One region of the Caldifermentibacillus hisashii genome, then DNA from elsewhere that is predicted to be linked to it. Evidence: riboswitches for the same ligand, from Rfam matches in the RefSeq annotation. Region 1 holds a riboswitch; each other region holds the start of a gene.
What was found. A riboswitch is a leader RNA that binds a small molecule or an ion and turns the genes downstream of it on or off. The one in region 1 is predicted to bind thiamine pyrophosphate.

Region 1 (11,246 bases):
GGGGACTGTTGAATTCGGATAGGGCACGATTGAGGTCCCTCATGTAGCGTCAGGCCACACCGCAGAGACTGAAAATGGTTTTTTATATAGAAAAAAGCCCTAAGATTTGTTCTTAGGACCTCTATTCCCCATATAACAAAAGTTGATCTAAGTCATTGATTTTAATTTTCCGCTTTGGCAATTGCTCAATCAAACCTTGTTTCTCCAACTCAGTAAACTTTCGGCTTATCGTTTCCGGTGTTGTACCTAAATAGGAGGCCAGATCTTTTTTTGCCATTGGTAGTGTGATCACCGGACTATTTCCTGCCCCTTTTTCCACACAATCAGCTAAAAATGAAAGAATTCGCGATTCTACCTTTTCAATGGCCACTTGCATCGTTTGTTTTTCGGAATTCATTAGCCGCTCCGACATTTCCGAAATAATTTTTAAAGATATTTGCGGATATTCCGTTAAGTACCGTTGCAAATCTTTTTGTTTAATCAAGCATACGGATGAATCTTGAACGGCCTCGGCATAATTTTCATGTACCTCTCCCGGATGAAAAAGGGCCCACTCCCCGGTAAAGTCACCCGGATTCAAAATTCTTACCAGCTGTTCCTTACCCGTGTCGGATAGGCGGTATACCCTAATTTTCCCACTATTGACGATGTACAAGGTGTCGTCTTCATCACCGGCATGGAAAAGCATTTCTCCCTTTTTCAAGTCCAGTTTTTTCGCTGATTCGGCAATTTTATCCATTTGTTCGTCATCTAAATGGTTGAATATGGGCACGAGCCGGATACAAGAGGCGTGGTTATGACAGTGTTCATGTGCCATTGAATCCCCTCTTTCTCATGAATGATAAGATTACTCTTCTTCGTCGCACAAAAAGCTTGATTTAATAACATCATTAACCTGTTCCTCGTGAAAAATAAACTCACTGTTCCTCATCGCACAGGAAGCCCGGTTTAATATGTTCCCAGTGAAAAACAGGCTCCCTCGTCGCACATAATAACATCATTACCATAATTTCCCATAAAAAATAAGATTACTCTTCTTCATCTTCTAAGGCCGTTTTACCCAGAAAAGCTTGCAACATCCAGATTTCTTTTTCGAGATAACCTTTAAAATCAATTAATACATCTTCCAAAACCGGTTGGTCTTGTTCCTTAGCTAATTTGATCGCACGTTGAACAACATCCCGGGTCATGCGGAAATCATCCACAATATTAGCAACCATATCATGTGCCGGTAAGTATTTATTTGCCGCACTTTCTTCTAAAAAAGTGTACTTCATATTTTGTTCCGTTGTCGAAAAAGGTTTGGCATCAATTGCAAGTAAGGTTTCTGCAATTTTATCATACCAGTTTGCCGCTTCACGATACAATTGTTCAAATTTTTCATGAAGTGTTAAGAACTCTGAACCTTTCACATACCAATGATATTGATGAAGCTTTGTCCACAATATGGCCAAATTTGCAACGACATGATTCGTCATAGCTGCAGCAGTCGGATGATGATGATCATGTTCCACTTGATCTTGTTCTAATTCTTTTTTCAATGCTTCTTCGGGACTTAAGATACTCATTTCTCTTACCTCCTGTATTTTACTTACAAGTTGATTATAAGATGTCCCTTTTCAAAAAAAATTGACCTAAATCAAGAAATCAAAAATAAATCTCCTGTTGCACAAAGTCCCCGACTATGATATGTTAAAAGTAATGAAAATGAATATTCATAAAACTCTACTAGGGGCGCCGGTTGGCTGAGAAGTACCCTTTGAACCTGATCTAGTTCGTACTAGCGGAGGGAAGTAGGTTAATAAATTACAATCTACATATTTTTGTAATTTACCAAACCGCTTTCCGATCATGGAGGGCGGTTTTTTATTTCCCCTTCAGATCGATTAGTTTTCCAGGACCCTTTTTCATTAAAAAAGTGAGGGACACCGGAAACTAAACAATAAAGCTCATTACCAATATTTTTATCATTACTTACACTGACCCTACAGATCGCTGGTTCAAAGCAATCGGTTCCTCGGTAAACAAGGAGGAATTATTGTTGAAGCAAAATTTTTCAAACCGACTCTATCAAAACGTTCAACCGATTTGGGAGAAAAACCATCAGCATCCTTTTGTCGTTGGGTTGGGAACCGGAACATTAGACCGGGAAAAATTTATCTTTTATCTGAAGCAGGACTATGTATATTTAATTGACTATGCGAAGTTGTTTGCTATCGGGGTAGAGAAGGCAAATAACCTTAAAATCATGACAAAATTTGCTGCGGTTCTCCATGAAACTTTGCATTTCGAAATGGAACTACACCGTCAATACGCTGCCGAGTTTGGAATTACCCGCGCTGATTTAGAAGCAACTGAACCAACACCAATTAACCTTGCCTATACGAGTTATATGCGAAAAGTGGCAGCCAATGGAAGCCTTGCTGAACTCGTTGCCTGTCTATTGCCGTGTGCTTGGGATTATTGGGAAATTGGGAAACTATTAAAATCAACTTATGGAGAAACGCTGGCGACAAATCCTTATAAAAAATGGATTGAAACCTACTCTTCGGAAACGTTCGGCGCTGGGACCCAGTGGTTAATTGACTTAATCGATGAATTGACAATCGAAAAATCAGAAGAGGAACTTCATACGATAGAGCAGCATTTTCAAATCACCTCAAAATATGAATATTTATTTTGGGAAATGAATGAGAAAAAACAAGACTGGCCAATCTGATTTTTTATTCGCGTCCTAAAAAACGGGAAGGATGATTCCATGAGAAAAACACAAAAAATGACGATAACCGCAATAATTGCAGCTGTGACAACTGTTTCAAGTAGCCTAGTTTATATTCCGGTAGGTTTTGCAAAAATTTTTCCGATACAACATTTTGCAAACTTACTATCGGCAGTTTTGCTCGGGCCCGGTTATGCGGTTGCACAAGCCTTTATTTCCTCACTTTTACGAAATTTGCTTGGAACGGGAAGTATTTTCGCCTTTCCGGGAAGTATGATCGGGGCATTTTTGGCAGCTTATATTTATACGAAAACAAATAAGCTTATCTTTGCCGCAGCCGGTGAGGTTATTGGCACAGGGATTCTCGGGGCCTTGGCTTGTTATCCCATCGCCGTTTTCTTACTCGGTCAAGAGGCAACTCTTTTCGGTTTTATCCCTGCCTTCACGTTAAGTTCTTTTGCAGGGGCGTTCTTCGGCTATGTATTATTAAAAGCATTGCAAAAAAATAAAGCATGGGGAGGAATCATCCATGAAAACAGCATTAACCATCGCCGGCTCTGATTCAGGCGGCGGGGCGGGAATTCAAGCCGATTTAAAGACATTTGCCGCACACGGTGTATACGGAATGTCCGTCATTACTGCAATAACCGCACAGAACACGGTTGAAGTCCGCTCTGTCCAAAATATTGATGAACAAATCATTCAAGATCAAATTGAGGCTGTTTTTGATGATTTTAAAGTGGATGCGGTCAAAATTGGGATGTTGTCCAGCCCATCGATTGTTACAACGGTTGCTGAGACACTTGCCAAATATCAACCAAACCATATTGTTCTCGATCCGGTCATGGTTTCAAAAGGTGGACATCGATTACTGGCGGAAGATGCAATTTCTGCTCTCAAGGAAGAACTGATGCCGCTTGCCGATATCATCACACCAAATATTCCGGAGGCGGAAATCTTAACAGAGCAAAAAATTTTAAACGAACTGGATATGAAGAGTGCTTGTATTTCCTTTAAAAAACTGGGCGTAAAGTCGGTGTTGCTAAAAGGCGGACACTTAAGCACCGACCCGAATGACCTCTTTTATGACGGAGAAAATTTCTATTGGGTGAAAGGCAAACGTGTCCATACAAAAAATACGCACGGAACCGGTTGTACTTTGTCCAGTGCCATCGCTGCCAACCTTGCCAAAGGGAACACATTATTAACGTCTGTGCAATTGGCAAAAGCCTATATTGAAGTGGCAATTGAGCATAGTTTGGATCTCGGAAACGGGCATGGACCAACCAACCATTTTTATGAATTATATAAACGAGCCCATCTTATGAACCAATAAAACTTAGGTAGCCGGCCTTATTCAAAGTGTTCACCGCGGTAAAGGTATGGAACGTTAGCGAGGTGGCGCAACTTATTCATAGATTAATTGGTGTTCACCAAATATTCAGTGAAGCAACCCTTATTACTTATACGAGGAGTGGTTTTTTAATGGACATATCAAAATTTCAAGCATTATTAACCAAGGTTCAGCAAAAAAATCCGCTAATCCACCAAATGACAAATAATGTAACAATTAACGACTGTGCAAATGTGACATTGGCAATTGGGGCATCACCTGTTATGACAACAGGAAAAAACGATGTTCGTGATATGGCAAACTTAGCAGATGCGGTTGTGATTAACTTTGGCACAATTAATGATGGAATGTATGAAGCCATGTTAATAGCAGGAAAAACAGCAAACAAGAAAGGAATTCCGGTTGTTGTTGATCCCGTTGGAGCGGGTGCGACGCCATACCGAACCCGAGTGATTCGTGATTTTTTTGAAAAAGTTGATGTCGCCATCGTTCGCGGAAATGTTTCAGAAATCAATGCCCTTATAAATGACGAGGTCAAAACAAGGGGCGTCGATGCCGGGGATGTCGCCGAAAGTAAACAGGTAATCGCAGAAACTACCGCTAATATGTATTCCGTGACTACTGTGATTAGCGGCGAAACAGATATTATTTCTGATGGAAAAACGACTTACGGGTTACGTAATGGCGATCTTTTATTGACAAAAGTTACCGGAACGGGTTGTATGAGTACTGCGCTCATTGCCTCTTTTGCAGCCGTTACCGATGATTGGTTAGCTGCAAGTATCGCCGGGATGGCAGTTATGGGGATTGCAGGAGAGGTAGCAAAAAATAACTTGGAGGGTCATTTGGGACTAGGTACTTTTCGAGTAAACTTAATCGATGCCGTCTCTAATTTTGAAAATCTTTCATTATATAAACATATGAATCTTTCCAAATTAACCGGGGTGATCTTATGACTATCGATTATCGTCTCTATTTAGTAACCGATGAAACACTGCCCAAAGATGAACTGCTTAAGAAAGTGGAGTTGGCTATTCAAGGCGGGGTAACCATTGTCCAACTGAGGGAAAAATCCGGGAACGGTAAAGTCTTTTATGAAAAGGCTGTAAAACTGAGGGAGTTAACGGAAAAATATCAAATACCGCTAATTATAAATGATCGCGTTGATATTGCCTTGGCTGTCGGAGCAGATGGGGTACATGTCGGACAGAGCGACCTCCCCGCTCCGGCGATAAGAAAAATCATTCCCTTATCAATGATTGTTGGCGTATCTGTCGGCAATCCTGAGGAAGCTCGTGAAGCAGAATTAAACGGGGCGAACTATGTCGGAGTTGGCGCTGTATTTCCAACTACTTCAAAAGCAGATGCAAAGGTGCTCCCACCCGGAATGCTGGACAAAATCTTAGAAACAATTCAAATTCCGGCAGTAGCCATTGGCGGAATCAACTTAGAAAATGTCTCAATGCTAGGCGGTAAAAACATTGCCGGCATTGCGGTCGTTTCCGGGATTATGAAAGCAAATGACCCGTTCGAAGTGGCAAAAGCCTATCGGAAACTACTCAAGTGAGGCTATGGTTGAGGCGGCAAGAGCGTTTCGAAAACTGTTCTGTTCATTCAATTGACGCTATGGTCGAGAAGGAATGGCCATTTCCAAAACTGCTCTGTTCATTCAAGTGACGCTGTTCGAGACAGCTAGGACATTCGCAAACTATTCTGTTCATTCAAGTGGCGCTATGTTCGAGACAGCTAGGAAATTCGCAAACTATTCTCATAATCCACCTCTTGTCGGACTATCTTCTTGATTAGCCAAGAAGATAGTCCTACTTAATCTTACGCTGTTGTATTAACCCGATAATGAGCGGGATGAAGGCAGCAATGATAAGAACGGGCAAAAACCATACACCAAATCCCTTACCCCATTTTAATGCGATGGTTACAGATTCTAATATAATCGCAGTAAAAATAAGCGAACACATATTCTTAACCTGATTCAACATTTTTCTGCTTAGTAAATAAAATTGCGGTGCGTTGGATTCATTTAACCGGCTCGGATAATTATGCACTTCCGGATGTTTTTCCAAAAATTGCATAATAATCAGTGTTATCCCGCCAATAATCGGTAAGATAATTAACTCCCATTTTGACCCCCACCGATCCACTTCACCGGCTAAATTAAAATGAGCCGGCACTTGATCCGGAAGCCGATTCCAGATGGTCAACAAAAATACGATTGAACCAATGTAAGCAGTATAACCGATGACATCCCAAACCCACTCACTTTTTGTTTTCGGAATACGTATTTTTGGACGTTGAAAGTTAGACACAGGTCCCCACCTCAATCATCAATTCTTAACATATATACGGTTAAATCTCTTCAAGGTTTCATTATATTGGAGGCTGTTCCCGTTGCCGAATTTTTCCAGATTCCCTATTCATTTTTATCGCCAAACAGAATAATAGACAAAAAGAATGTGAAAGTTGTACAATGTTTATAGTGGTTGATTCCATTTAATCACATAATTGTAAGCACTTGCAATTCTAGTAATATACAAATCTCGGCTATACAGAAAGGGGCATTCTGATGAACTACAAAAATATTACAGTCGCCGGAAGTGGAGTATTGGGCAGCCAAATTGCCTACCAAACTGCTTTTCACGGATTTCAAGTTTCTGTCTACGATATTAACGATGAAGCATTGGAACTGGCAAAAGAGAGAATCAAGAAACTAAAACCTCGTTATCAAGAAGATTTAAAGGCAACTCAAGAAGAAGTCGATGCTGCTTACGATCGTCTTTCATTTTATAGTGATTTAGCTGAAGCGGTTAAAGATGCTGATCTTGTCATTGAAGCTGTTCCGGAACGAGTTGAAATTAAAGTCGATTTTTATAAAAAATTGGCGGCGGTTGCACCCGATAAAACTGTCTTTGTGACAAACTCTTCAACCTTATTACCGAGCCAATTTGCTGAAGCAACAGGACGTCCGGAAAAATTCTTGGCTCTGCACTTTGCCAATGAAATTTGGAAAAATAATACCGCAGAAGTTATGAAACATCCCGGTACAGACATGCAATATTTTGATCAAATAATTGAATTTGCTAAAGCAATTGGAATGGTCGCTTTACCTTTATATAAGGAACAACCGGGTTATATTTTAAATTCTTTATTAGTTCCATTTTTGGAAGCTGCTCAAATGTTATTGGTAAAAGAAGTTTCCGATCCTGAAACAATTGACAAAACATGGATGATTGCCACCGGAGCTCCACTTGGACCATTTGCGATCCTCGATGTAGTAGGAATAAGAACAGCGTATAATATTACATTGGCAAAAGCCGAAGCAACGGGTAATGAAGAGTTTATGAAGCTTGCTGAATTATTAAAGAGGGAATACATTGATAAAGGAAAACTTGGGCGCGAAACAGGAGAAGGCTTTTATAAGTATCCGAACCCCAGTTTTGCCCAACCGGGATTTTTAAAAGGATAATTTTGATTAAGTTTGTTGGAAGTCGGTTCTATTGAGCCGGCTTTTTTTACTGTAAAAATATAATTAAGCGGTGATGAAAAAGCGGCCACGAGATTCGCTCTCAAGAACAATCGGTACCGATCAACCTCTAAACATGCCGTTCGTACTACTACAAGCATTACCTCCCACTAATCAAAGTTTTATGCTACTTCAAAAAAATTTTTTAAAAACGATGACCATTTTTTGCAAAACCTTCTATAACAAAAATGAAGGGAGGAGGTGATAGAGATGGCAAAAGCAAATATTGTAAAAACAAGCTTCCGTGTCCTTTATGAAAATGGCCTGAATCAAAAAGGGGAACCGGTATATAAAGCAAAAAGCTATAATAACGTGAAAACAACCAGCACGGATGATCAAATTCACCAAGCAGCAACAGCCTTAGCTTCCCTGTCAAATTTGCCGTTTTATACCGTTGAACGCGACGACAAAAAGGAAATTTACGCTTAATAGTAAAAAACAACAAAATAGCGAGGAGGAAAGTAGATGGAGACAAATTTAGAACTTGTTTTTTTGGCGACTGATGGAAAAACGGTTCGCATTACAGTAAATGACCCGAAAGACGATTTAAACGAGGAAATCATTCGCAATGTTATGAATCAAATTTTGACAGCCAATGTTTTTGAAACATCAAGCGGTGCCTCTTTAGCATCGATTAAAGAAGCAAGAAAAATTAGCAAGAACACAGAAGTATTCAGTTTATAAACAGCCTGGAATCTATAATCTGACGGAAGCCGGGTCTAGTACATTGCGTACTTCCTCGGCTTTCCTTTCTATTAAATTTTGGAGGGAAAGAGAATGACTGAATGGTATTCATTAATCGGGGAAGTCGGTTTTCCGATTGTTGTGACCTTGATTCTCCTTTACCGAATTGAAACAAAGCTCGATCAAGTCATCCAATCAATCAACAACTTGCCCGATCGACTAACCAACTTATAATGACTCATAAGAAGGCTTACCCATTCATACTGCATTAAACAGCAGAAAATAATGGTGGCAGCCTTCTTAATTTTTATGCACTTAAGATAGATTCATTAGCCGTCCTTGCTGCTTCTAACTCGGCACCACCCAAGATGAAACTTTGAATCCCCGTGGCAAATCCCTGACAAAAGCCCATACCGGTAGAATCTCCTCCACATTTGGATAGAAAGGTCAACTTAACAAAAGCCAATAATCCTTTATGGGAACTCCTTGCTCAATGAGATAAAATGAACCGGTAACCCTAACAAAAGCCAATAATTCTATGATGATACGATAGTCCAAAATTTATAAAAGATGATAATGTGCAAATCATTCATGAAAGACAATTTTTTCTATTTTGTTTTTTCCTAGTCGGCTATAACACCGCTTTCAAATGCTTCCATTTTTTCCCGTAAAAATGTTGGGACAGGCTGCGAAGTTTTTGTTTCCGGATTATAACTGACATAAATAATTTCTGCTAAAACAATCGGATTATTTTCCCCTTCTCTCGTAATTTTAAATTCCATTGTGAAACTGGTGCGGCCAAGTTTTTTTAACCGAACCCAAATATTAAGCCAATCACCCAGCCTAGCAGAGTCTTTATACTCCAATGTTGTTTTTGCTACAACAAAATCAAACTTGCCTTCCTCTGCCATACCATGTAAATCAAGTCCTAAACCTTCTTCAAAATACGCAGCAATCGCAATATCTAGGTACGTTAAGTAATGTGCGTTAAAAACAATCTTTTGACCGTCAATTTCGGAATAACGAACACGCAGCCGGTGACGAAACCGATAAAGATCTTCCATTGCGTCCCCCTCCTTTTCATTTATTCATAAGTATATATTATTCTTAATTTTAAATCTATTGCTTTTCACTTTCAAGCTGGTTGCCAGGGATATATCAGCCTTATAGATAGTGATAATTAGCTGACACGAAAATTTTATACACCAAAAAGCGCCTGGTTTGCGTTGATTTACGGCGAACCCATATAGGAAAAGCTTCATTTTCTGAATAGCCACGAAACACCATTCTTTTGCCTTAAAAATACGCCTTCTTAAAATGATGAATAACCTTGTTTAATTTATCAGGATAAAATTTTTATAGATTCCTTTCAACCTGTTCCTGCTTCTTTCCTTCATCCGCACCAATAAATGATTTCACCAGCTCTTTGTTTGTAAATGCCAAAACAACACATATAAATAGAATAGCTGTTCCAATTGCATAAACTTCTTGAGCACCTATTTTATCAGCCAAAATACCTACGACCCCATATGTAATAGGTATTGAAAAATTGAATGAAACAGAACTTATACTATTGATACGACCACGCATATTTGTCGGTACCATAACTTGAAAAAATGTACTCATCGGTATGTTGGTTATAATGATAGCGATACCCAATATCAAATTGCCTAAATTAGCAAAAATTAAATTGGGAGAAAAAGATATAACGAACATCCCTATACTTTGCATACCCAAACCGAAAGAAAACCACATCCCGATTTTTTTAGGAGAAACGATACCAACAAATACAGCCCCAGCCAGCAATCCAATTCCGATAAATGAATCAAATACCCCAAGAGCGGCAGCCGTTCCATTAAAGTCTTCTTTTATTAACATTGGAGGGAGTACATTGGTCGGGCCTAACGCAACATTACTTAGCATACCTATTAGAATTAAAGTCACTAGCGCTCTTTCTTTCTTGAGCCAAGTGAACCCTTCGACAATATCGTTAATTAATGAATGCTTCACTCCCTCTTGTTGATTTGGCGTATATTCATATCGAATGAATTGAATAAAAGCGAGTGATACAAAAAATGTTATGGCATTAATGGCAATGACGGTAGCTTCACCTGTATACGCAATTAATATACCGCCAACTGTGGAACCGACAAGTCTTGCTACTTGTTGAGAAGTTGACAGTAAAGAATTCGCGGTAATTAACAAATCCTTTTTGACCAATTCCGGAAGTATGGATGTATTTGAAATGCCAAACAAGTTATTACATAAGGATAAGATAATTGTAATAAAATAAATATATTGTAATTCGAAAACATCTACGAATAGTAAAACCGCAAAGACACCAGTTGTGAAAGCTTGGATGAAGTCCGAGATTTGCATTAACCATTTTCGATTCTATTTATCAATCCATACGCCAAATATCATACTGAATAATAATTGTGGTAGAAACTTTGCAACTAATATTAGTCCTACGTGGAAGGCAGATCATGTTTTCTCGTAGACCAGCCACATAAGCGCGATATTATATAGCGAATCACCAAAGTAAGAAATTGTTCGCGCAAACCACAAATTTCTGAAATTATTATTTTCAAATATAATGGATTTATTAAAATTAAAAAGCTTGCTCATTTTCACACTCTTTCTTATGTGTTTTCTTTCTCCGTCAGTTCAGATATTGTGAAACGTGTTTCATACATGGTTCTGAGTTATATCTCATTGATTTTTTAATTAAAATAAATTCAGTGACACTAATTTTTAAAACAGTGTGTAAACGGTCATCCTTTATTTTTCGAATTATTTCTATATATTGCCAGTGCTAAACATATTACACCTCCAGCAATGACCATTAACGAACTCGCTGTAGATTCGTTTTTGATCAATAGATAAACACCAACACCAATAAGAAAAATAGGTGTTAAATAATCCAGTGCCTTTATAATCATTTAATTCGC
Region 2 (11,246 bases), 1.6 Mb from region 1:
TATAAAATTCAAATAATTTAACGAATTTTTTATGTCACTAAATAATAAGTGATACGTAAAATAGAGGTAATACGATATATTTTTATATAGCTCAAATTTGGGGGGACCTAAAATGAATGGGAAAGATGAAAACGCCCCATTTGATTCCAAATTAATTGAAAACTGGTTTGAACAGTTTTTTCTTGATCCACTTACAACATACTTGGATAAAACAGTATTTCGTATTGACTTATTCGAAACTGAAAATGAATTTATTGTTGAGGCACTTTTACCGTCTTGTCAAAAGGAAAATATCCATGTTGCCGTTAACGGACAAGAACTTTCCATAAAAGTAAAGGATCACAAGAAAAATCATCCTCATTCCCACAATTATAAAATACGAACGGTTACGTTTCCCATGTCGATTGATGAACTCAAGATAGATACACGGTTTGAACATGATATACTTGAAATAAAATTATACAAAAAAGATAAATAATAAAAATATGAGGCATCACGGCAGGTTTGCCTTGATGTCATTTTTTTAGTGACTGGAAATTCTCACCAATTTGGAGTAAAATTGTCAAAAATAGCAAAAATCATATGGAGGAATTTTAAATGGCACAATCATTCCAACAATATTTAGAAACTCATCAAAGCGAAAACTTGGAGCAATTAAAAGAATTTTTAAAAATCCCCAGCATCAGTGCCTTATCTGAACATAAAGGAGATGTCCTTAAAGCAGCAGAATGGCTCCGTGATGAACTGACAAGAATTGGTCTCGAACATGTTCAAGTGCTGGAGACAAAAGGTAATCCTGTTGTATATGGAGATTGGCTTCATGCCGAAAATAAACCGACCGTGCTTATTTATGGTCATTATGATGTCCAACCGGTTGACCCGTTAAACTTATGGGAAACACCTCCATTTGACCCGGAAGTCCGTGACGGAAAAATATATGCCCGTGGTGCCAGCGATGATAAAGGACAAGTATTTATGCATATTAAAGCACTTGAGGCGCTATTTCAAACGGACGGAAAACTTCCTGTTAATGTAAAAATCATTTTCGAAGGTGAAGAAGAAATTGGCAGCCCGAACTTACCGATTTTCTTACAAAGCCATAAAGAAATGCTGCAAGCGGATGTGTTGGTCATTTCTGATACGGATATGCTTGATAAAGGTAAACCGTCGATTTGTTATGGTCTACGGGGCTTAACCGGTTTGCAAATTGATGTCAAAGGGGCTAATAGTGATCTTCATTCCGGCAGTTTCGGCGGCGGTGTGCAAAATCCTGCTCATGCCCTTGTTGAAATTCTCGCTTCTTTTCATGACAGTGAAGGTCGAATTTTAGTAGAGGGATTTTACGATAAAGTTGAGGAAATTACTGAAGAAGAAAAGAAAGCAATTGCTCAAGTCCCTTCTGATGATGAAAAGATCCGTCAAGAACTTGGTGTACCGGAACTATTTGGCGAACCCGGTTATAGCTTCTATGAACGAACTTCTTATCGTCCAACCTTGGAAATTAACGGCATGTATAGCGGCTTTCAAGGTGAGGGCATTAAAACGGTATTACCTAATACGGCAACTGCAAAAATTACTTGCCGACTCGTTCCAAATCAAGATCCTGCAGAAATTTTTCAATTATTAGTAAAACATATTGAAAATCATAAACCTAAAGGCGTTACCGTTCAAATCACTCCATTTGACCAAGGTTCACCTTTCTTAACACCATTTGATCACCCGGCTATCCAATCTGCCGGACGTGCTTGTGAAAAAGTTTACGGGACAAAAGTGGCTTACACAAGAAGTGGTGGCTCGATTCCGATTGTTGCCGATTTTAATGAAACATTAAATATACCGGTTGTTTTGCTTGGATTTGCCTTGGCCAGTGAAAACTTTCATGCACCAAATGAACATTTTCATTTAGAAAACTTTTATAAAGGGATGGAGACACTGTGCCATTATTGGTATGATCTGGCGGAATCCTTATAAGAAACGTTTGACTTTTATTAATTCGGTTAGGTTTCGAGTATTAGGGAAGTTCCAAGTTTCTGGAGCATCCCTAATACTTAATTTGCTTACTCCTTTTCCAGATAACGGATATAATCATTTAGTAAGTCGATTACATATTCTGCCTCTTCTTCCTTAAATGAGAAGAAATTTGTTTCTTGTACTTCATTCTCATCTTCCTCAAAAATCACACTTCGATAGAGCAAGCCGTCCCCATTCTCGGTATTGACACCTAATTTTAAAAGAATAGTAAAATGGTCACCTCCGTTCCAGTTTTGTTCAATTTCTAAATGTTTATCATTTGAAATCCACTGAATATTTTCTTCAATAACATCAATCTCGCTATAAGGGAATTCGTCTTCCAATTCTTCATTTTCTTCACTGCTTTCCACTTGCTCGTTTTCGTCATCTTCCTCAACATGATCCAAAAAGTCAAAAAATGCATCATAGATAAAGTCAATGATCTCTTCCAACTCAGTAAAAAGAATTTTTGAATTTAATTCAAAATCCTCATTCCAATAGTAAGAATAAAGTTCTTGATTTACCGGATCGAAGTAAATAGTGCAAAATTCAAAAATTTTTGTATCTATCTCTGTATAAAAAGATAGTGACGGGTGTTTTTTCGTCGTATTCACGGTTAACCGGATTTCGTAGTCATCAAATTTTGCACTCACTTCAGGTAAGCTTATACTGATTGCTTGTTCAATTCGAGACAACCATTCTAAGTTACTCAAATAAAATCCCTCCTTGTTTTCTGTACCATTCCTATGAATCCCCATTTTCAACTTTTTTATGTAAAACAGTTCCCATTTTTTAACTTTTTTGAATGGATAAAATAAAACAGGGGCTGCTCCTAATTGGATAGCCCCCTTCCTTATTTGCTTTATTGGTTTCGACTTACTGTTAAAACTCGTGGAGATGCTGACAAAAGGAACACCATAACAAACGAACAGAACAAAAATGAACCCAACCAAGCAGAGCCATTTACGATTAAAGAATATACCCAAGCCGGCTGTCCTTCAGGTGCGTAACTTCCCCAAAAAACGATTCCGGCAATGTAATGCCATATATATCTAGCAACACTACCGATAAACATAGCGAGAACAGCAAAACCTAAACCGGCCAATTTTTGTCCTTCACGAAATTTCCTTTGTATTACATTCATAAATAAGCCGGCAAATCCGACACAAGCAAATGCAACAAAATATTCAACAAGAAATTGGAACCAGTGAAGAAAAGTAACATCTCCTGTTACTACTTGCAGCAGTCCCCAAAGCAACCCGGATACTACACCATATCGGAATCCCCAACGGAAAGAAACGATAAATACCGGTACCATAGCAAATGACATACTAATCCATGGTCCCAATTGAATTGATGGCAACAAATCAATGATCAGTGCCAATGCCGCCATAATGGCAGACTCAATTAATGGTTGTAATTGTTTTGAACGCATAAAAAAACCTCCTATGTTTTTTTATCAAACGTTCCATAGGAAGCTAAGAAAAGTAGAAAATAAATCCTACCTCTCTTCCACAATCCCTACGCTAGTATTAACTAGACAGGTTCAAAGGGTCTGAATAGCTCTCTTTACGATTGCTATTCACTCTCAGCAACAGCTCCCCCTGTGGAAACGTTGATTTAATTGTCAAAAATATTATAGTACAAATCTTGGAAAATGGAAAGTTTTTAAAAACAAACATATTCAAAAAGGGAACTTTATTCTTTGGTGGGAATCAATATCCTCACTGATTATTTGACCGAACCAATCGGACGTTTTATAGGTTTCCTCGCGCCCGTTTGACTGAAATCTTAATAGGAGTACTAATTCCCATAAAAAACGGGAAGGATTCGTACTACTCCCTCCCGTTTCCCTATCTTTAGCTTGAGGTCGTTTCCACCGTTACAGTTTGTTTATTTCCATCTCGGTAAAAATCGATTTTAACGGAATCACCCGGTGTTACTTTGCTATATAAATATTTTCTTAATTCGGTAACATTTTTTATTTCATTGCCTTCAATACCAACAATGACATCATTTACTTTCAAACCTGCTTTAGCAGCCGGTGAGCCCGGTTCAACAGCGGCAACGACGATACCGTTTTCCAAGTTTCCAAACATACTCTGACGATAAAATTGAACAATATTCGATACATCATACATTTGAATACCTAAATATGGCCGTTTAATTTCACCGTTATTAATCAACTCTTCAGCAATTGGAATTACATCATTACTCGGAATCGCAAATCCTAAACCTTCCACACCGTCCTCAGCAATTTTTAAACTATTAATTCCGATAACTTCCCCATTTGCATTAATCAAAGCGCCACCACTATTGCCGGGATTAATGGCTGCATCCGTTTGAATAGCTGTGATTTCCCATTCCCCTGCAGATGTATTAACTGATATCGAACGTTCGGTAGCACTGACTATCCCTTGAGTTACCGTTCTTGAAAACTCTTCACCAAGCGGATTTCCAATCGCAATCACCTCATCACCGGTACGCAATTGGCTGGAATCTCCAAAACTAGCTACTTCATTAACATATTTTCCGTCAATTTTCAGAACCGCTAAATCGGTCAATGCATCTGCACCAACGACTTCAGCTTTTACTTTTTCACCGCTATATAATGATACTTGAATCTCGTTTGCCCCTTCGATGACATGATTATTTGTAATAATGTAACCATATTTATCATCCTTCTTAAAAATGACGCCCGAACCCGATCCGGTTTGAACACTTTCTGATTGCAAGTTAAACTGACTTTGCATTTTTTGAAGATTAATAACACCAACAATGGTCGGTGACAGTTCCTCAACGATATCGGCAATGGTTGCTTGATCTGCTTTTGTAAACGTACTCGTATACACCGCGTCTTTTGAAACCGGTTGAACTACTTTCGCGTCGGATGTCGTATCTCCATCATCATTCCCAATTGCCGGAAATCCAAAATAAGAAACAAGACCAACTGTTAATACAGAACTTATGATACCAACTAATAAATTTGATCCGATTGTTTTGACAATGGATTTCCTTTTCTTCTTATTTCTATCCTCATTCAAATGATTGTTCGGGTCACTACTTGTATTTGTTGAAGAATGACGAACAGTCTCTTGGGAATTTGCATGTTCCTCGTTTGTTTGTAAATCATTCCCATCCGATTGATTTGTCGTTTTATTCATCGCATTTTGATCGTTATCAATTGGTTTGTCGAAAGATTCATCATGATTATTGTTTGTGAAATCTTCCATGTTTATTAACCTCCCCTCTCTTTTTTCTACAATTATTTTAGACAAAAATTATGAATAAATTATGAATAGAAGTAGAAAAAAAATGAAAAATGTACAGGAATTTATAAAAAAACACTTACCAATAATGATGAAGTATCATCCCAATAAATTCTCAAAAATAATCTATAGAACCTAAAAGATTCATGTTATTATGATTATAAACTTACTTAGGTAGATCGTATACTTGTTTTCGTAAAAAATTATGTAAAAGTTGGGTGATTTATTTTGGAATCGACACTTTGTCCACAGGTAGAAAAAGCTTTTGAGATCATTGGAAAACGGTGGTCGGGGTCGAAATAGGTCTTGAAGTATTGATATTACAAGGTTTCGTTTGAGTAACGTGTAAAATTTGTGTAAAAGAATATATGGGTGTAAAATTTAATACTTATCAAAAGAAAGTAAGCGTAAAATAGTCCACACCTATTTTTAGATGAGGACTAATGTTATGATTTATTTAGATTTATTTGGAACGCGACATTCTTCTGGAATAGTTGTTGACCAAGGCAGAAGTTGATCCAACTTCGTTTGGTCTGTTGTATCCATATTGGGAAGCATTTCAAACAGATAGCGAAGATATCTAAATGGATCTAATCCATTTTCCTTCGCTGTCTCTACAACGCTATAAATGATTGCGCTGGATTTTGCTCCTTTAGCTGTGTTACTAAATAGCCAATTTTTGCGGCCGATAACGAAAGGCTTGATAGACCTTTCTCCTCGATTATTATCGATCTCTAAACGGCCGTCCTCTAAAAATGCTACTAAACGATCCCACTGGTTACGACAATATTTTATAGCCTGACCAAGTGCACTCTTAGGAAGAACTCGTGGTGTTTGTTCACGAAGCCATGCTGAAAAAGCATCCAGAATGGGCTGGCTGCGTTCTAAACGTTTTTTATAGCGTTCTTCAGGAGTTTTGTCCTTGAGATCGCGCTCAATTTCAAAAAGTTGATTACAATAGGCTAAACCTTCCTTTGCTTTCACAGCGGAAGTTTCCGCAGATTTAGGAAGTGCTTGTAAGGCCTCTGTAAATTTGCGGCGCGCATGCGCCCAACAACCTACTAACGTTACATTAGAAAGGCCGTTATAACCTGCGTAGCCATCCACATGCAGATACCCTTGGTAATCAGCTAAAAATCGATGCGGGTGTTTGCTCGCACGAGTTTGCTGGTAATCGTACAGAATAATTGGTGAACTTTCCCTCCCTGTACGATATAACCACATGTAAGATTTTGATTCTGCAGGACGATCAGGTTCGGAAAGAACCTGTAATGTTGTCTCATCGGCATGCAGAATATCATGTTGTAAAAGATGCCTATACATCGCATCGTAAATCAACTGAAGCCAAGCATTGGCGCCATGCATCATCCAGTTAGCCAATGTTTGACGCGAAATAAAAACTCCTAGGCGCTCTAGTTGCTTTTCTTGGCGATATAGAGGTATGCTTTCAACATATTTTTGTACCATCGTATAAGCAATTGCTGATGGAGATGCCAAGCTACCCGGGAAAACAGGTGTTGGCATTGACGCTGTTTTGATTGGTGTTTCGATTTCATTGCGTTCGCAATGACGGCAACTGTATACGTGGCGAACGTGTTCCACGACTTTTACTTGCGCAGGAATAACCTTTAATTCTTTTCGCACTTCCGTGCTCATTTCATGGAGTGAACCACCGCAACACGAACAGACCTGCTCCTCTTCAGATAAACGATACTCAACCGTCTCTACAGGCAGGTTTTCAAGCTTTTGCTGGCGCTCTCCACGCTGTTTCTTGCGTTTATATGTAATCATTTCAACGGTTGGTTCTTCTACAGTTGAATCAGCCGTATCCTCAGCTTCATTGAAAAGAGATAGTTGGTCAGGATTGGTTTTCTCACTAGAAGAACCAAATCTCCTTGTAACTGCTAAACTAGAATCAACAGTTTTCCACAAATAAGAATGAACCAAAAACACCAAATAAGATTAAACAGTTTCCCTAAAACAGATCACTTTTAATATACTATTAAAGTAGTTTATTGAAAGTGAGGAGACAGGATTGAAACGATACGTGGATTACTACGAGATTCATAGACTATTTGAGGAGGGATTTTCTAAACGATCCATTGCAAAGAAGCTTGGTATTTCAAGAAATCGAGTAATAAAGTACTTAGATATGTCTATAGAAGAGTTTGAAGATTTTTCAATATCTTTAAAAACAAGAAAGCGGAAACTAGATAGCTACAAGGATAAAATATTACTTTGGTTAAGGGAACATCCAGATATGTCGAGTGCACAGGTATATGATTGGTTACAAGAAAAGTTAGGGGTGAAAAATATTGCAGAAAATACAGTAAGAAATTATGTTAATGACTTAAGAGAAATCTATCATATCCCGAAAGTAAATCCTTCACGAACTTATTTATCAGTACCGGAGTTACCAATGGGACAACAGATGCAAGTAGACTTTGGACAAGATACCGTAAAGGATCTTAATGGAAAATCAAAACGATTATACTTTATTGCTTTTGTATTAAGTCATTCTCGATTTAAGTATGTGGAGTGGCTAGACCGTCCTTTCCGTACGATCGATGTTATTCAAATGCATGAACGTGCATTCAAATACTTTGAAGGTATGACAGAAGAAATTGTGTATGATCAAGATGCATTGCTTGCCGTTAGTGAAAATGCAGGAGATTTAATCATGACATCAGCATTTATAAAATATCAACAAGCTCGAAAATTTTCGGTTTATTTATGTAGAAAGAATGATCCAGAATCTAAAGGAAAGATTGAACAAGTTGTAAAATTTGTGAAATATAACTTCAGTAAACATCGAGTATTTGAAAACCTTGCGGAATGGAATCAAGCGTGTTGGAAATGGTTAAAGCGTACAGGAAATTACAAAATTCATCATAATATCAAAAAAAGACATTCTGAAGTGCACGCCTTGGAAAAGAAGCACTTAAAGAAAGTCGTTGGAACTTACATTTTCGAAAATGTCGTTATTGAAAGTATAACAAGAATGATTCAAAAAGACAATACGATTCGTTTTCAAGGGAATCGTTATAGCGTACCGCAAGGTACTTATCGAAAAGATGCTTCAAATATTGTTTACGTAAATATTGAAAATGGTCTTTTAAATATTCGTTTGACACAAACAGGATCGTCTCTTGCGACTCATAAAATTCCTGAGGGAAGAGGAAATTTGATTATTGACCCTTCTCATCGGAAGAGAAATTTATCGAAAAGAGATGTACTTATCAATGAAATAACAGAAGCCTTTGATGATAAAGAAGGAATTCAATGGCTTATCCAAAAATTACTAGAGCGATATCCTCGACATATTATTGATCAGTTAAGGGTAATACAAAGTACGATTAAGAAATATCCCCGTTTCATTGATGATACATTACAAGAAATGAAAAAACTAAACATGACAAGTGCAAATGATTTTCGTGATATTGCCTGTTCTCTTTCAATCGAAGTGCAGCAACGAGAGCAAGTAAAAACTGTAATTAATGAAAAATATAGAGATTTAAGGGCACCCGAACGGAAAGAAGATATTTACTTAAAAGTTCTGTATGGAGGAAAACGCATATGACATACCCATTTGAAGAATTACAAGCCAAATGTCGTGCACTGCGTCTTGCCGAAACAGCAAAAGAATTACCAGACTTATTAAGGACGGCAGAAGCAAAAAGTTGGACATATCATGAACTCATTCATGAATTACTCAGCTATGAGTTACGTTGTCGTGAAATAAAGCAACAAGAAAGGTTAATGAAATGGGCAGAATTCCCGGAAAAGTTAACATTTGAAACGTATGATTTAGAAGAACAAACTGCGATCGGAGCAAAACAACTTCACGTTCTTCAGGAATTACATTGGATTGATGACTGCTTTACTTTAATTATGATGGGGCCAACGGGAGTGGGGAAAACCCACCTCTCTGTTGCCTTAGGTATTCACGCGGTGGAAAAAGGCTATAAAGTGTCTTTTATTTCGATGAACCAATTAATTTATGTACTTAAGACGAAAGAGTATATTAATAAATCTAAAACAAGGTACAACCGTATATTAAAATCCGATTTAATCATTATTGATGACATTATGTATATGACATATGAAGCAGTAGAAGCAAACCTGTTCTTTCAGTTTATATATGATATGTACGACAAAGCAGCTTTTATTTTAACGTCAAATAAAGGACCTGATGAGTGGGGAAAATTCTTAGGGGATCCAACACTTACTTCAGCAATTCTAGACCGATTACTTCATCGTAGTGAAATCCTGATGTTCGATAGTGAGTCGGATAGTATTAGAATGAAATATCGAAAGACAATTTTTGAAAAGCAGACTGTTGAATCTTAATTGTAGAAAACTGTTTAAAATTATTTGTGGAAAATTGTTTAATTTTACTTGACGGTTACACTCCTTTGTTGGCTTAGGCGGAATTGCTCCTCATACCACTTTAGTTTTGCCTCCAACGCTTCTTTTTCCATTTGGAGCTTATCTTTTTCTATTTCCAGCTTTTCGTTGCGCTCTTTGTAATATTCAATTGTGTCTTGGGTTGTTTGCGCATTATTTTCCATAAAATTAGTATACGAAAAAGAACCCGGCTTGACTAGTCGGATTCTATATTTTAATAGACTTTTTATAGAATGGTAGTAAGCCCGAAATAAAAAAATAAACGTACCTTCACGGTACGTACTACAAATAACCGTAAAACCATGATTTTTTAATCAGATTTACGGTTATTTTACACATTCTGCTTGGATCGTTTTTGACCAAGGCAAATAGTTGTTTATAATTTCTGGGTTTCTATGAATATCTAAATTTGGTAGGTCTCTCAGTAACTTCACTAGATACTGGTAGAAATCTACTCCATTCGCTTTAGCTGTTTCTGCGATACTTAGACAGATTGCGTTTGCTTTCGCACCAGCTTCACTTACGGAAAATAACCAATTTTTTCGACCAATTACATTCGGACGGATGGCATTCTCAGCGGGATTGTTATCAATTTCTATTCGTCCATCATCCAAGAATGCTTTTAGTCCATTCGCTCGATTTAGCGTGTATTCAGCTGCTTTAGCGAGCGCATTTTTTCCGTAGAATGGTGAGTTTTCAACCCAGGCAAGAAATTCATCAACTAACGGTTTCGAGTGCTTTTGGCGTTTTTTTCTTCGTTTACTTGGGGATAAGTGTTTAAATTCCCTTTCAAGACGAAATAATTCATCGCAATATTTTACACCAATTCGTCCGTTTTTACTGTCTGCTTTTAACCAATAACGTCTTACATGGGCCCAGCAATTAGCGAAGGTAATCCCTTCAATTTTGTCATAGGCTGAATACCCATCACAGACAATCGTTCCCGAATAATCTTCAATGAATCCTTCAAGAACGGATCGTGATCGTGATAATGAGCTGTGAAACAGAACGATAGCCGGACCTTGACAGGGCACACTTCGAAAAACCCAGTTATAAGCATTAGATTGGCCAGATTTTCCATCCGACCGATTGATAATTTGTCCATAAGTCTCATCGACGTGTAAAATGGACTTCTCCAACATTATATTCTTCATTCGCTCATATACGGGCAAAAGCCAGTCATGTGATGCTCGAATAACCCAATTAGAAAGGTTTTTATCATTCGTATTCAAGCCATAACGTTCCCACTCCTTTACCTGCCGGTAAAGGGGCAAGTATTGCACAAATTTATCATAAATTACTTTGGCAAGTACACTCGGACCAGCAATGCTTCGTTGAATCGGAGGTTGAGGTGATTTGCCACGTTTAATTTGGGCCTTTTGAGATAAATCCGCTTTGCAGTTTTTACATTCATATGCATGTTCAATATGTTGAACTTTTTCCATTCTTGCAGGTATAAATTCAGCCTCTTCACGTACGATTGTCGTACCTATTTCAGTCATTTGGCATTGACAACAATCACAAATCGTATTTTCCGGATGATAATGAATGGCCTTTACT
Region 3 (11,246 bases), 1.8 Mb from region 1:
TCCTATGCCAATCCAATTATTAAATGGGAGACGAAACTATGGGGAGAGAACAAAGCCGATTTTGGCAGGAAATAAATTAATTGATATCTTATGCACAATGTACTTGTTTTTTCGGTTAAACGAACAACCGGTGGGGGATATTGTGCTCCCCCGGGGATTGAAATGTCACTTAGTAATTGGTTATTCAACAATCTTATCTTTCCGGGTCATCTTTTTCCAGTTAATTGAGGGACATTGAAAAAAGTAACGAACATGGCCCTCAATTTTGCTCGGTTTTTCCATTTGGTAAGATAAGTACTTCCACTCTTCGATTTTTTGCCTTTCCTTCTTCGGTATCATTGGAAGCAATCGGTTGAAATTCACCAAATCCTTTCGCACTAAACATTCTTGGATCAAGCTGCTCATTTTCTAAGATGATTTTCATAAAATTAACGGCACGCATGACACTAAGCTCCCAGTTTGATGAAAAATTAGAATTCTGGATCGGAACATTGTCCGTGTGCCCGCTAATAATGACGTTGTGCGGAGGGTCAATGACGAGTAAGTCGCTGATTTCTTTTGCAATCGCAATATCTTCTTCACGCACTTCAGCACTTCCGGAATCAAACAAAACACTGTCATTAATTGTAACAAGAAGCCCCTCGCTCGTTAACGAAGTTTTCAGCTGACCGGTTAGCCCTTTTTCCAAAATGTACTGGTTGACTCGCTCTTGAGTAGCACTTAAAGTAGTTTGTTCGTCAACCGATACTTTGGTCTGTTCTTTTGCCTTCTCTAATTTTTCCTTCGTTTCATCTGCCAGCTCTTCACCATTTTTTTGTTCAATACTTTCGTAGTCAACAATCCCTGTTCCTCCTGTAAAAATTTCGCTAAATACCTTTGACATGGACTGAAATTTTTGGGCATCTACCGCACTGGATGCAAACAATACAATAAATAAGGCAAGTAATAAAGTCATTAAATCCGAGTATGGTAATAACCAAGTTTCATTAAATTCTTTATCGTCCTTTTCCTTTTTACGCCTGCTCATTATTCGGTTCCCTGCCTTCATCTAAAAAATGTTGCCGCTCATCAGTCGGTAAAAAGGATGAAAGTTTCTGCTCAATTTCTTTCGGTGTTTCTCCTTGAAGAATGGAGAGGATTCCCTCAATCATCAACAATTTCATACGAACTTCCAGCTTTGATTTCCGACGTAATTTATTGGCAAACGGGTTCCAGAGTATATACCCGGTGAAAATACCGAGTAAAGTAGCGATAAAGGCAGCACTAATGGCATGCCCCAATTTCTCTGTATCACTCATATCGCCGAGAGCGGCAATTAAACCAACGACCGCTCCAAGAACCCCAAGCGTCGGTGCGTATGTTCCTGCTTGGGAAAAGATTTGCGCTCCAACAGCATGACGTTCTTCCATGGCATCAATTTCTTCCAACAAAACATCACGAATATAATCGGGGGTCTTCCCGTCAATAGCCATACCCATTCCATTTTTTAAAAACGGGTCATCAATTTCTTCCAGTTTTTTTTCTAAAACAAGTATTCCTTCCTTCCGTGCGATTTGTGACCATTCCGAAAACAACTTAATTGCTTCGGTCATCTTTATACTCTTTTGTTCAGTAAAAAGTATTTTAAATAACTTTGGAATATTTTTTAATTCACTCATTGGAAAAGCGATTGTAACAGATGCTATTGTACCTAACAAAATTATTAAAAATGCGGCTGGATTGTTTAAAGCAACAATATCGACACCTTTTAAAACCATCCCGACACCGACTGCAACAATTCCAAAAATAATACCAAGTAATGAAGTTTTATCCATTTAAATCACCTATCTACCATCATTTTTGCCCTAATTATCAAATTGATAAAAAGTCATTTCATATTCAGACATGTACTTTATATTTGATTTCAGGCTAATATACTATCTCACTTTTTATCGACATTTTTTTACAAAATTTAATAGCAGGTAAAAAAATAATGTTTTTGCGCCAAAATAATACAGAAGAAATTAAGAAAATTTATGATTTCGTGCACCTGACATACAAATCCACCCATAAGTATGTTAGAATAATAAAATATTAGGGAAAGATTTAATAGAATGGAGTTTGTTTATGAAACTAGTAAGTTGGAATGTCAATGGCCTAAGAGCATGTGTGAAAAAAGGCTTTTTGGAATATTTTTATGACATAGATGCAGATATTTTTTGTATACAAGAAACGAAATTAAAAGAGGGCCAGATTGACGTTGATTTACCGGGATACTTACAATATTGGAACTACGCCGAAAAGAAAGGGTATTCCGGAACAGCTGTGTTTACAAAATATAAACCATTGACGGTTTCATATGGTTTTTCTCCGGAAGAAAGTGAGCGAGAAGGAAGAATCATTACCTTGGAGTATGAGAATTTTTACTTAGTGAATGTATATACGCCAAATTCACAGCGAGATTTGGCAAGATTGAAGTTTCGCTTAGAATGGGAAGATAAGCTGAAGAAATATCTATTGGCATTAAATGAAAAGAAGCCTGTGGTGTACTGTGGTGATTTAAATGTTGCCCATCAGGAGATTGATTTGAAAAACGCTAAGTCCAATATCGGTAATTCCGGGTTCACGTATGAAGAACGAGAAAAAATGACAAATTTACTGGCTTCCGGGTTTATTGATACATTTCGTTATTTACATCCGGATGCGGTCGACCGTTATACTTGGTGGAGCTATATGAACAAAGTACGGGATAGAAATATCGGATGGCGTATTGATTATTTTATTGTTTCAGAAAGTATAAAAGAAAAAATTGTAAATGCCGACATTCATTCACATGTATTAGGAAGTGACCATTGTCCGATTCTTTTAGAAATCGACCTGTAATATTTCCTTCGTATTGCCAATATTTTTCATCTAAAAGGGAATTATGTTAAAATTACGAAGTGTTATTCTTTTTTAGAATGCTTTTCTAGGAATAATAAGACTAGTAGAAAGATTAAATAGTTTATTTCCTATTTTTGTGATGATTTTGAAAACTATTTAAGTTTATATACAACAAATTGAAAGGAAAGAAAGCTGTATGAAAAAAATTAAAATAACATGTGACCGTACGGCCGATCTTCCCGATGAATATCTTATTCAAAATGATATTGAAACAATTCCTCTCTATATTATTTTAGATGATAAAACCTATCGGGACGGAATCGATATTACTCCTGATGATATATTTTCCTATGCGGAACGAACAGGAAAACTACCTAAAACGGCAGCTGCCTCAGTTCAAAATTATTTTGATATATTCTCAAAATATGAGTCCTATGATGCCGTTATTCATATTAGTCTGGGTGAGAATTTTTCCAGTTCTTATCAAAATGCATACTTGGCTTCTCAAAAGTTTCATAACGTGCATGTGATTAATTCGGACAATTTATCAACCGGCACCGGTCATATCGTTATGGAAGCTGTTCATTTAGTAGAACAAGGAATGGAAGTTAAAAGTATTGTAAGAACATTAACAGAACTCGTTCCCAGAGTGGAAGCCAGTTTTGTCATTGACACGCTGGATTATTTGAAAATGGGGGGCAGATGTTCCGCTATTACTGCTTTTAGTGCAAACTTGTTAAATATTAAACCATGTATTGAAGTCATTAACGGGAAGATGGATGTGGGAAAAAAATATCGCGGACGCTTTGAAAAATCAATTGAAAAATATGTGGTTGACCGTTTGAAAGACCGAAACGACATTGTCCCGGACCGTATTTTTATAACCCATTCCGGATGCTCTGAGGATACTATTAAGCGAGTACATGAATTAATTAACCAGCACCAAAAATTTGAAGAAATTATCATCACGAAGGCATCTTGCACGATTTCCAGCCATTGCGGTCCCAATACACTTGGCATTCTTTTTAAAAGAATATAGAGGCACGACTTTCAAGCGGTGCCTCTTTTAATAAATTTGTTTATTATTTGGCATAAAAGTTTTCCGTATAATAAGGTTCAGCATTTGTGTTGAAAGCAACTCCCACACCTAAGTATTCATAATCCTTTTCAAGAATATTTTTTCGGTGACCAAGCGAATTCAATAATCCTTCATGGGCGAAGATACTGCTAAATTGGCCATATGCTAAGTTTTCTCCAGCAAGAATAAAAGTAATCTGGTCCGCTGCCATCCGATCGAATGGATCTTGTCCTTTGGGATTTGTATGGCTGAAATAAGCATTAGCCGCCATATCATCGCTATGCTTCCGGGCGGTTATGCGAACACGTTCATCCCAAGTTAATGGGCTTAGATTGTGTTTAACCCGTTCCGCATTCGTTAAATCAAATAGTTGATATTCAAAACCTTCCTTTAAAGCTTGGCTTCCATCGGTATACATGTCAGCCCGTTCGTTTTCAAGGGATTCACTAATGATTTGGATAGCTGTAACGGTATTATTTTCATGTATATCATAGAAGATTGTAATGTAACTGTTATCCTTGTGAAAAATATCGTATTCGCGGTCTTCAGGAAGATTGTAGCGAACAACCCCTTTTTGAATGCTCGTAAGCGGTTCTGTTCCCATCTTACTTAATACTTCTTCTTTTCCAGTGCCAATGCCAATACCGTTTGCTGATGATATTAAGTTTTGATTTGTAAATAATCCGGCAACTTTCCCATCTTTATTATAGGCAACCATGAAAAAGTTTTGATAGTTTTCATGATAAGTATGCCAGTTTGTATGATATTCATTTAAGCTGACTCTCTTCGGCTGCCCGTACATATTTTCTACATCTTGTTTTGACGAACCTAATTCAATATTTGCTATCGAAAAGGTTTGTTGTTCCGGTGCATTTAATGTAATTTCTTCGGCTTTATCATTGTTCTTGGGGTCATCTTCGGTCATTTCATTTATGGAATCGGTTATCCCGTATATAATATCATTTATGTCTTCTTTTATTTCCGACAAGTTAATTTGATCTGTTAAATCTGATATTCCTTCTTTAAGTTGGTCAATAAATGAATTGGTCTCTTGGTCAGCATTATTAGTGAAAGAAAATAATAATACTAGTGCAGCAATTATTAAAATAACCCGCAAATTTTGTCCACTCCTTTCAATCCCTTTACCCAAGCTCGTTTGGTAAAAGACTCGGACGCCATGACTGCTCAAGCTTTTCTTTTCTAATTATAACAGAAATGATTAGGTAAACCGCAAAGATGAGCGATTATAAATTTATAGAGTAATATCAATTCTACATGTTTTTCATTCGAATAGGAAAACCACAAACAGAACCATTCGCTTTCTCTTTAAATTTGTACATAATACCATACGTTAAAATATCTAGCAAATGGATGAAATAACCAAAAGAAAAACGGTGTGAGATTAGTTTCTCAGCACCGTTTTTTTTCACTAAATTTTGTTATCAACTTACAGCCAAGCAGCACCTACAATAATCAATAGGATGAATAGAACTACGATCAGGGCGAACCATCTTCCACCACCAAAACCGTAGCCGCCACCGTAGCCGCCGCCGTAGCCACCGTAGCCATATCCTCCATGGCATCCGTAAAAGCCCATTCAAATCCCTCCATTCGTGTAATAAAAATATTCTTTACTTGGAATTGTGTTGTTCATCATTCGTGACAGTCCATTCCTGTAATGACCAACAAACGCTAGTCATTCTCCAGAAACAAAGGACAATGAATAATCAATCAAAGTCCTTTATTTTACTTACCAAATGTACGCTGAACCAACGATGATTAATAGGATAAACAACACAACAATCAAGGCAAATCCTGCACCATATCCTCCTGCTGTTGGAGCACTCATCAATAAACACCTCCATGTTTATTTGTTAGCAGTATATGTATTAACCTGCAAATTGACTAGTCATCTGTCCCTGATTCATAAAATTGGGCAATTACCTATAAGAAATGTTTAATGGAAAAGAGAAGGATAATAAAAGATCTGTTCTTCACAACAGAACAGACCTTAAATTTAAATTATTTGAAAAGTATATCATTTCGGTCGAACTTTTTTTACAATGGATGCCATCTGTTTAACTAATGGATCAGCTTGTTTGACTATTTTATTCACTTGCCCGATGGATTGGGAAATTTTATCAAAATCCCAGTGACCATCATTTGTTTTAAAGTAATCAAAAAATATCTGAGAAGAAGGTTTATTAACATGTTGAACAGGGAAAAAAGGATTTCTTGGCCGCCGTGGTCCTAGTGGTCCCTGGTTATATGGAAACATGGTTCTCCCTCCTTTCAAAATGTCAGAAACTGATGATGATACTTTATTTATATTTCTTTGCCGATCATTTGGTAAAGGCATTCGTCTTGCTTTGGTATTTGAAATATTTTATCGATTTTGGATTACTGCTTGTTGCATAGTTAATTAACGGAGCAGCATAACAATGAATGAAAAAAAACTCATCATCCGAATTTCTTCTAAACATATACCGTCAAAAGTTCCACCTTTAAAAATTTTTTATCCTCCGATTGCTTTACTACATTTTTCGGTTCAGGTAGAATAACAATATGCATGAAAAGATAAGGGCGATTGCGATTCACATAGCTGGAAAACTTGTGAGTTATAAAAGAACACAGATTTTTCCGGGAATCAAAAGTTTAAGGGAAGGTCACTATGAACGAAGAAAACATTACTAGAATTTTTTTGAATGATAAAGAATATATTTTGATCGGAACTGCTCACGTATCAAAAAACAGTGCCGAGCAAGTGAAGGAAATTATTGAAACAGAACAGCCGGATTCAGTTTGCATTGAGTTGGATCAAGGACGATTTCAATCTATTACGGAAGGAAACAAGTGGAAAGATACGGATATTTTTAAAATTATTAAAGAGAAAAGGGCAGGGATGGTATTTATCAATTTGGCACTTTCATCTTTTCAGAAAAGAATGGCTGATCAAATGGGGATTAAACCCGGTCAAGAGATGATTCAAGGAATTGAATCGGCTAAAACGGTTGGTGCAAAACTTATTCTAGCTGATCGAAATATTCAAACTACCTTTTCCCGCATTTGGCACAGCATGAATTTTAAAGAAAAAATGATGCTTCTCACCCAAGTTATAGCCGGTATTTTTACCGATGAAAAAATAACGGAAGAAGATTTGGAACAATTAAAAACAAAAGACAGCATTGATGCCATGCTTAATGAGTTTACTGAAAATTTACCGCAATTGAAAAAACCGTTGATTGATGAACGGGATCAATATTTGGCTGAGAAAATAAGAACGGCACCCGGTGAAAAAGTCGTAGCTGTATTAGGTGCAGCTCATGTTCCCGGTGTTTCAAGAGAAATAGAAAAAACGCATGATTTAACTGAATTAACAAAAACACCGCCAAAGTCGAAAAAACCAAAAATTATCGGCTGGTCGATCCCCGTTCTTATTATTGCCATTATCGTTTATACATTTTTCGCGAACCCGGATGCAGGGATGCAACAAACATGGAGTTGGATTTTATGGCACGGCTCTTTGTCAGCACTTGGAGCGGCGTTGGCATTTGGTCATCCGCTAACCATTTTAACTGCTTTTGTGGCAGCTCCCATTACCGCTTTAAATCCGTTGCTTGCTTCCGGATGGTTTGCAGGATTGGTACAAGCGTTTGTACGAAAACCGACTGTTGGTGATTTCGAAAACCTGTCAAATGATATTTCATCCGTAAAAGGGTTTTGGAACAATAAAGTAACACGAATTTTATTGATCATTATTTTATCCAATATTGGCAGCTCCATCGGCACATTTATTGGCGGTGCGGATGTATTGCGGTTATTCTTTAAAAATTTTTAATGAAAAAAGTTAGGCTTGAAATGAATGGAAAAATATGTAATAGTATAAATAAGTGAAAACTGAATATGAAAATAAGTTTGTAGGGGAACCGGTGTTGCCGGTTGAGAGTGCGTCCGTAAGATGCTGACCCTTGAACCTGATCTGGTTAATACCTGCGTAGGGAACATACTTTTTTGCGATATGAATGAAATTTCTTACATGAAGTATGTGCCCTAGGATGATTCCTGGGGTTTTTTCATTCTCTCTCCCTCTTCAAACTTGTTTTCAAATCATAATGAAGAAAGGGGAACACGCATGAAAAAAATACTTTTTCTTGCCGTATTTACCATGCTTTTAGCTGCATGCCGGGGAGAAACTGCAAATTCTGGTTCCGGAACTTCGAAAAATGATCAAGATAAGCTAGAAAAAGCAAATATCGTCTTGGATTGGACACCGAATACGAACCATACCGGTTTATACGTGGCACAGGAAAAAGGGTATTTCAAGGAAGAAGGATTGGATGTTGATATCATCATGCCGGGTGATGCGGGGGCAGACAATCTTGTGGCATCCGGACAAGCCGAGTTTGGTATCAGTTACCAGGAAGGGATTACCGAGGCTCGAATCCAAGGAGTGCCAATTGTTTCTGTTGCAGCGATTATCCAACATAATACATCCGGTTTTGCTTCATTAAAAGACAAAAATATAAAAACTCCAAAAGATTTCGAAGGGAAAACTTATGGAGGGTGGGGAGCACCACTTGAAAAAGCGATTATTGAATCGTTAATGAAACAGGATCATCATGCGGATGTCGGAAAAGTAAACATCATCAATATTGGCGATACCGACTTTTTTACTGCGACAAAACAAAATATTGATTTTACCTGGATTTATTACGGGTGGACAGGCGTGGAAGCTGAATTACGTAACACCCCGATTAACATGGTCTGGTTAACTGACTATAGTGATAAGCTTGATTATTATACGCCCGTTATCTCTACGAATGAGACAATGATTAAAGAAAAGCCGGAGACAATCAGGAAATTTTTACGGGCAGTGACAAAAGGGTATGAGTTTGCTATCGAAAATCCGGAAGAAGCGGCAAATATATTAATCGCTGCCGAGCCCGAACTTGACCCGGATCTCGTCCAAGCTTCCCAAAAGTGGCTCGCTACAAAATACAAAGATGACGCAGCACGTTGGGGAGAGCAAAAATTGGAAGTATGGGAAAACTATTCGCAATGGATGTATGACAATGGTTTACTAGAAAAACAGTTAGATAGTAAAAAGGCGTTTACAAACGAATTTTTACCGGAATCGTAATTTACAAGAAATGGAGGAGAAAACAAATGGCTAATGCATTAGTAAGCATCCAAATCATTCCTAAAACAAAAAACGGTGAGGATACAATTCCTTATATTGACGAGGCCATTAAAGTCATAACGGATTCAGGAGTAAAATATCAAGTTAATCCGCTTGAGACAACAATGGAAGGTGACTTGACGGAACTTATAAAGATTGTTGAAAAAATGAATAAGAAGATGATAGAGCTAAATTGCCCAAGTGTCATTTCGCAAATAAAAGTGTTCTATAATCCTGATGGTGCGTCAATGGACCAGTTGACTGAAAAATATCGGTGATGAAAACAATTTGGCAAAAAGGATGGGGGGCACTTTTTGTTGTCATTCTTTTATTCATCAGTTGGGAGGCAAGTGTCCGTATCTTCCGTGTACCAAATTGGTTGTTGCCATCTCCTTCACAAATTGTGAAAGAGATGGTTGAAGGGTACCATGTGTACGGGGAGCACCTTTTACCTACGTTATCGTTGGCACTTTCCGGATTAATGGTCGGCTGTTTGATTGGAATCATTATCGGGATTGGTTTACATATCGTTCCATTTTTACGGCAAGCGTTTTATCCATTACTGATTATCTCGCAAAACATCCCGGTTATTGTACTGGCACCGCTCCTTGTCATTTGGTTTGGCTTTGGGATGTTACCAAAAATGATTGTGATTACGCTTGTTTGTTTTTTCCCGATTACCGTATCTTTACTGGACGGGTTCCAGCATACCGATCGAGAATTATGGAATTATATGAAAATGGCCGGGGCAACGAGGAAGCAACTGTTTTGGAAATTAGAATGGCCGCAAGCAATCCCTGCCTTGTTTTCCGGATTAAAAATTTCTGCAACGTATAGTGTAATGGGGGCCGTCATATCGGAATGGCTTGGAGCAGAAAGAGGCATTGGTGTTTATATGACATTGGCATCATCTTCATTCCGGACCGATCGTGTTTTTGTTGCCATATTATTCGTTGTTACGTTTAGTCTGTTATTGTTTGCCTTCATCGTATTTCTGGAAAAATTGGTCATTAAGTGGGATCCGGAGAAGGAAGGGTTGATTGATGAGTGAATTGGTTATTGACAGTATATACAAGTCATTTGGCGCTGATCAAGTTTTACATGATGTATCCTTTGCTGCTCATGACGGGGAATTCATATCGATATTAGGACCTTCAGGCAGCGGAAAAAGTACATTGTTCAAGGTGATTGGCGGGATCACAAGGCAGGATGCAGGAGAGATTTATATCAACGGGGAAAGAATAACCGGAAAAAGCGGCTATATCAGTTATATGCCGCAATCAGCCGCTCTAATGCCTTGGCGGACAGTTCTTGACAATGTTTTGCTCGGTCAAGAGATTGCCGGTAAGCGAGATCCGGCTAAAGCGGTGGAAATGCTAGAGCGGGCAGGATTGATAGGGTATGAAAAACGTTTCCCTCATCAATTGTCTGGTGGGATGAAACAACGTGTTTCCTTCATCCGCAGTTTGCTAAGTCCGCAAACGTTAATTTGCTTAGATGAGCCGTTTTCTGCCTTGGACGAATTTACCCGGTTTGATATGCAAAAATGGTTGTTATCAATATGGCAAGAATATTCTAAGACGATTCTATTTGTCACGCATAATATCGAGGAAGCTTTATTTTTATCGGATCGGCTCATCATTTTGTCGGCAAAACCGGCCAAAATAAAAAGAGATTGGCAAATCCCTATCGAACGTCCCCGTACAGAACAATTATTATACACAAACGAATTTTTACAATGGAAAAAGATGGTTTATGAAGAAATTAAACAAGGATAACTAGGATTAAGTGCAAATCAGGAAATTTACTTCCAAAAGTTTATGGAAAAATTAAACAAGGATAACCCTGGATTTGGGTTATCCTTTTCATATCGGTTGAAATATAGGTAAAAGCCCGATTTTAGTTTCATTGTTTCGTTCTTGAGGCTACCCGAATATTTTTCTTAGTTCGCTTTTCTTAATTGTTTGCTGCGTAGTTGTCCGCATGCGGCATCGATATCTGTTCCGTGTTCTTGGCGGACGACGCAATTGATACCGTTTTTCTTCAATGTATCGTAAAACCGCAAGATCGATTCTTTAGAACTTCTTTTATATTGAATATGTTCATTGACCGGATTATAAGGTATCA

Region 2: another riboswitch for thiamine pyrophosphate. It lies ahead of thiT (energy-coupled thiamine transporter ThiT); the one in region 1 lies ahead of tenA (thiaminase II).
Region 3: another riboswitch for thiamine pyrophosphate. It lies ahead of NSQ14_RS09845 (ABC transporter substrate-binding protein); the one in region 1 lies ahead of tenA (thiaminase II).

What each region holds. Positions count from the first base shown of each region.
Region 1 is NZ_CP155467.1:310,300-321,545, reverse strand. It holds gene NSQ14_RS01660 (Crp/Fnr family transcriptional regulator) at 122-817, opposite strand; gene NSQ14_RS01655 (Dps family protein) at 1,029-1,568, opposite strand; TPP riboswitch at 1,721-1,809, shown strand; gene tenA (thiaminase II) at 2,009-2,719, shown strand; gene thiW (energy coupling factor transporter S component ThiW) at 2,759-3,280, shown strand; gene thiD (bifunctional hydroxymethylpyrimidine kinase/phosphomethylpyrimidine kinase) at 3,249-4,055, shown strand; gene thiM (hydroxyethylthiazole kinase) at 4,205-5,029, shown strand; gene thiE (thiamine phosphate synthase) at 5,026-5,640, shown strand; gene NSQ14_RS01625 (DUF1648 domain-containing protein) at 5,894-6,397, opposite strand; gene NSQ14_RS01620 (3-hydroxyacyl-CoA dehydrogenase) at 6,655-7,554, shown strand; gene NSQ14_RS01615 (DUF1659 domain-containing protein) at 7,822-8,040, shown strand; gene NSQ14_RS01610 (DUF2922 domain-containing protein) at 8,077-8,295, shown strand; gene NSQ14_RS01605 (YvrJ family protein) at 8,389-8,529, shown strand; gene NSQ14_RS01600 (acyl-CoA thioesterase) at 8,919-9,359, opposite strand; gene NSQ14_RS01595 (MFS transporter) at 9,652-10,674, opposite strand; gene NSQ14_RS01590 (hypothetical protein) at 11,070-11,237, opposite strand.
Region 2 is NZ_CP155467.1:1,896,882-1,908,127, reverse strand. It holds gene NSQ14_RS08930 (Hsp20/alpha crystallin family protein) at 113-478, shown strand; gene NSQ14_RS08925 (dipeptidase) at 598-1,971, shown strand; gene NSQ14_RS08920 (hypothetical protein) at 2,058-2,723, opposite strand; gene thiT (energy-coupled thiamine transporter ThiT) at 2,873-3,445, opposite strand; TPP riboswitch at 3,511-3,625, opposite strand; gene NSQ14_RS08910 (S1C family serine protease) at 3,870-5,243, opposite strand; partial or broken gene tnpC (IS66 family transposase) at 5,733-7,208, opposite strand; gene istA (IS21 family transposase) at 7,315-8,859, shown strand; gene istB (IS21-like element helper ATPase IstB) at 8,856-9,629, shown strand; partial or broken gene tnpC (IS66 family transposase) at 10,013-11,246, opposite strand, start outside.
Region 3 is NZ_CP155467.1:2,089,020-2,100,265, reverse strand. It holds gene NSQ14_RS09895 (viroplasmin family protein) at 1-75, shown strand, start outside; gene motB (flagellar motor protein MotB) at 260-1,027, opposite strand; gene motA (flagellar motor stator protein MotA) at 1,014-1,814, opposite strand; gene NSQ14_RS09880 (exodeoxyribonuclease III) at 2,107-2,862, shown strand; gene NSQ14_RS09875 (DegV family protein) at 3,059-3,901, shown strand; gene NSQ14_RS09870 (CAP-associated domain-containing protein) at 3,945-5,057, opposite strand; gene yjcZ (sporulation protein YjcZ) at 5,388-5,537, opposite strand; gene NSQ14_RS09860 (YjcZ family sporulation protein) at 5,691-5,789, opposite strand; gene NSQ14_RS09855 (YppG family protein) at 5,979-6,218, opposite strand; gene NSQ14_RS09850 (TraB/GumN family protein) at 6,612-7,778, shown strand; TPP riboswitch at 7,850-7,958, shown strand; gene NSQ14_RS09845 (ABC transporter substrate-binding protein) at 8,073-9,080, shown strand; gene NSQ14_RS09840 (thiamine-binding protein) at 9,107-9,397, shown strand; gene NSQ14_RS09835 (ABC transporter permease) at 9,397-10,170, shown strand; gene NSQ14_RS09830 (ABC transporter ATP-binding protein) at 10,163-10,897, shown strand; gene rlmN (23S rRNA (adenine(2503)-C(2))-methyltransferase RlmN) at 11,062-11,246, opposite strand, start outside.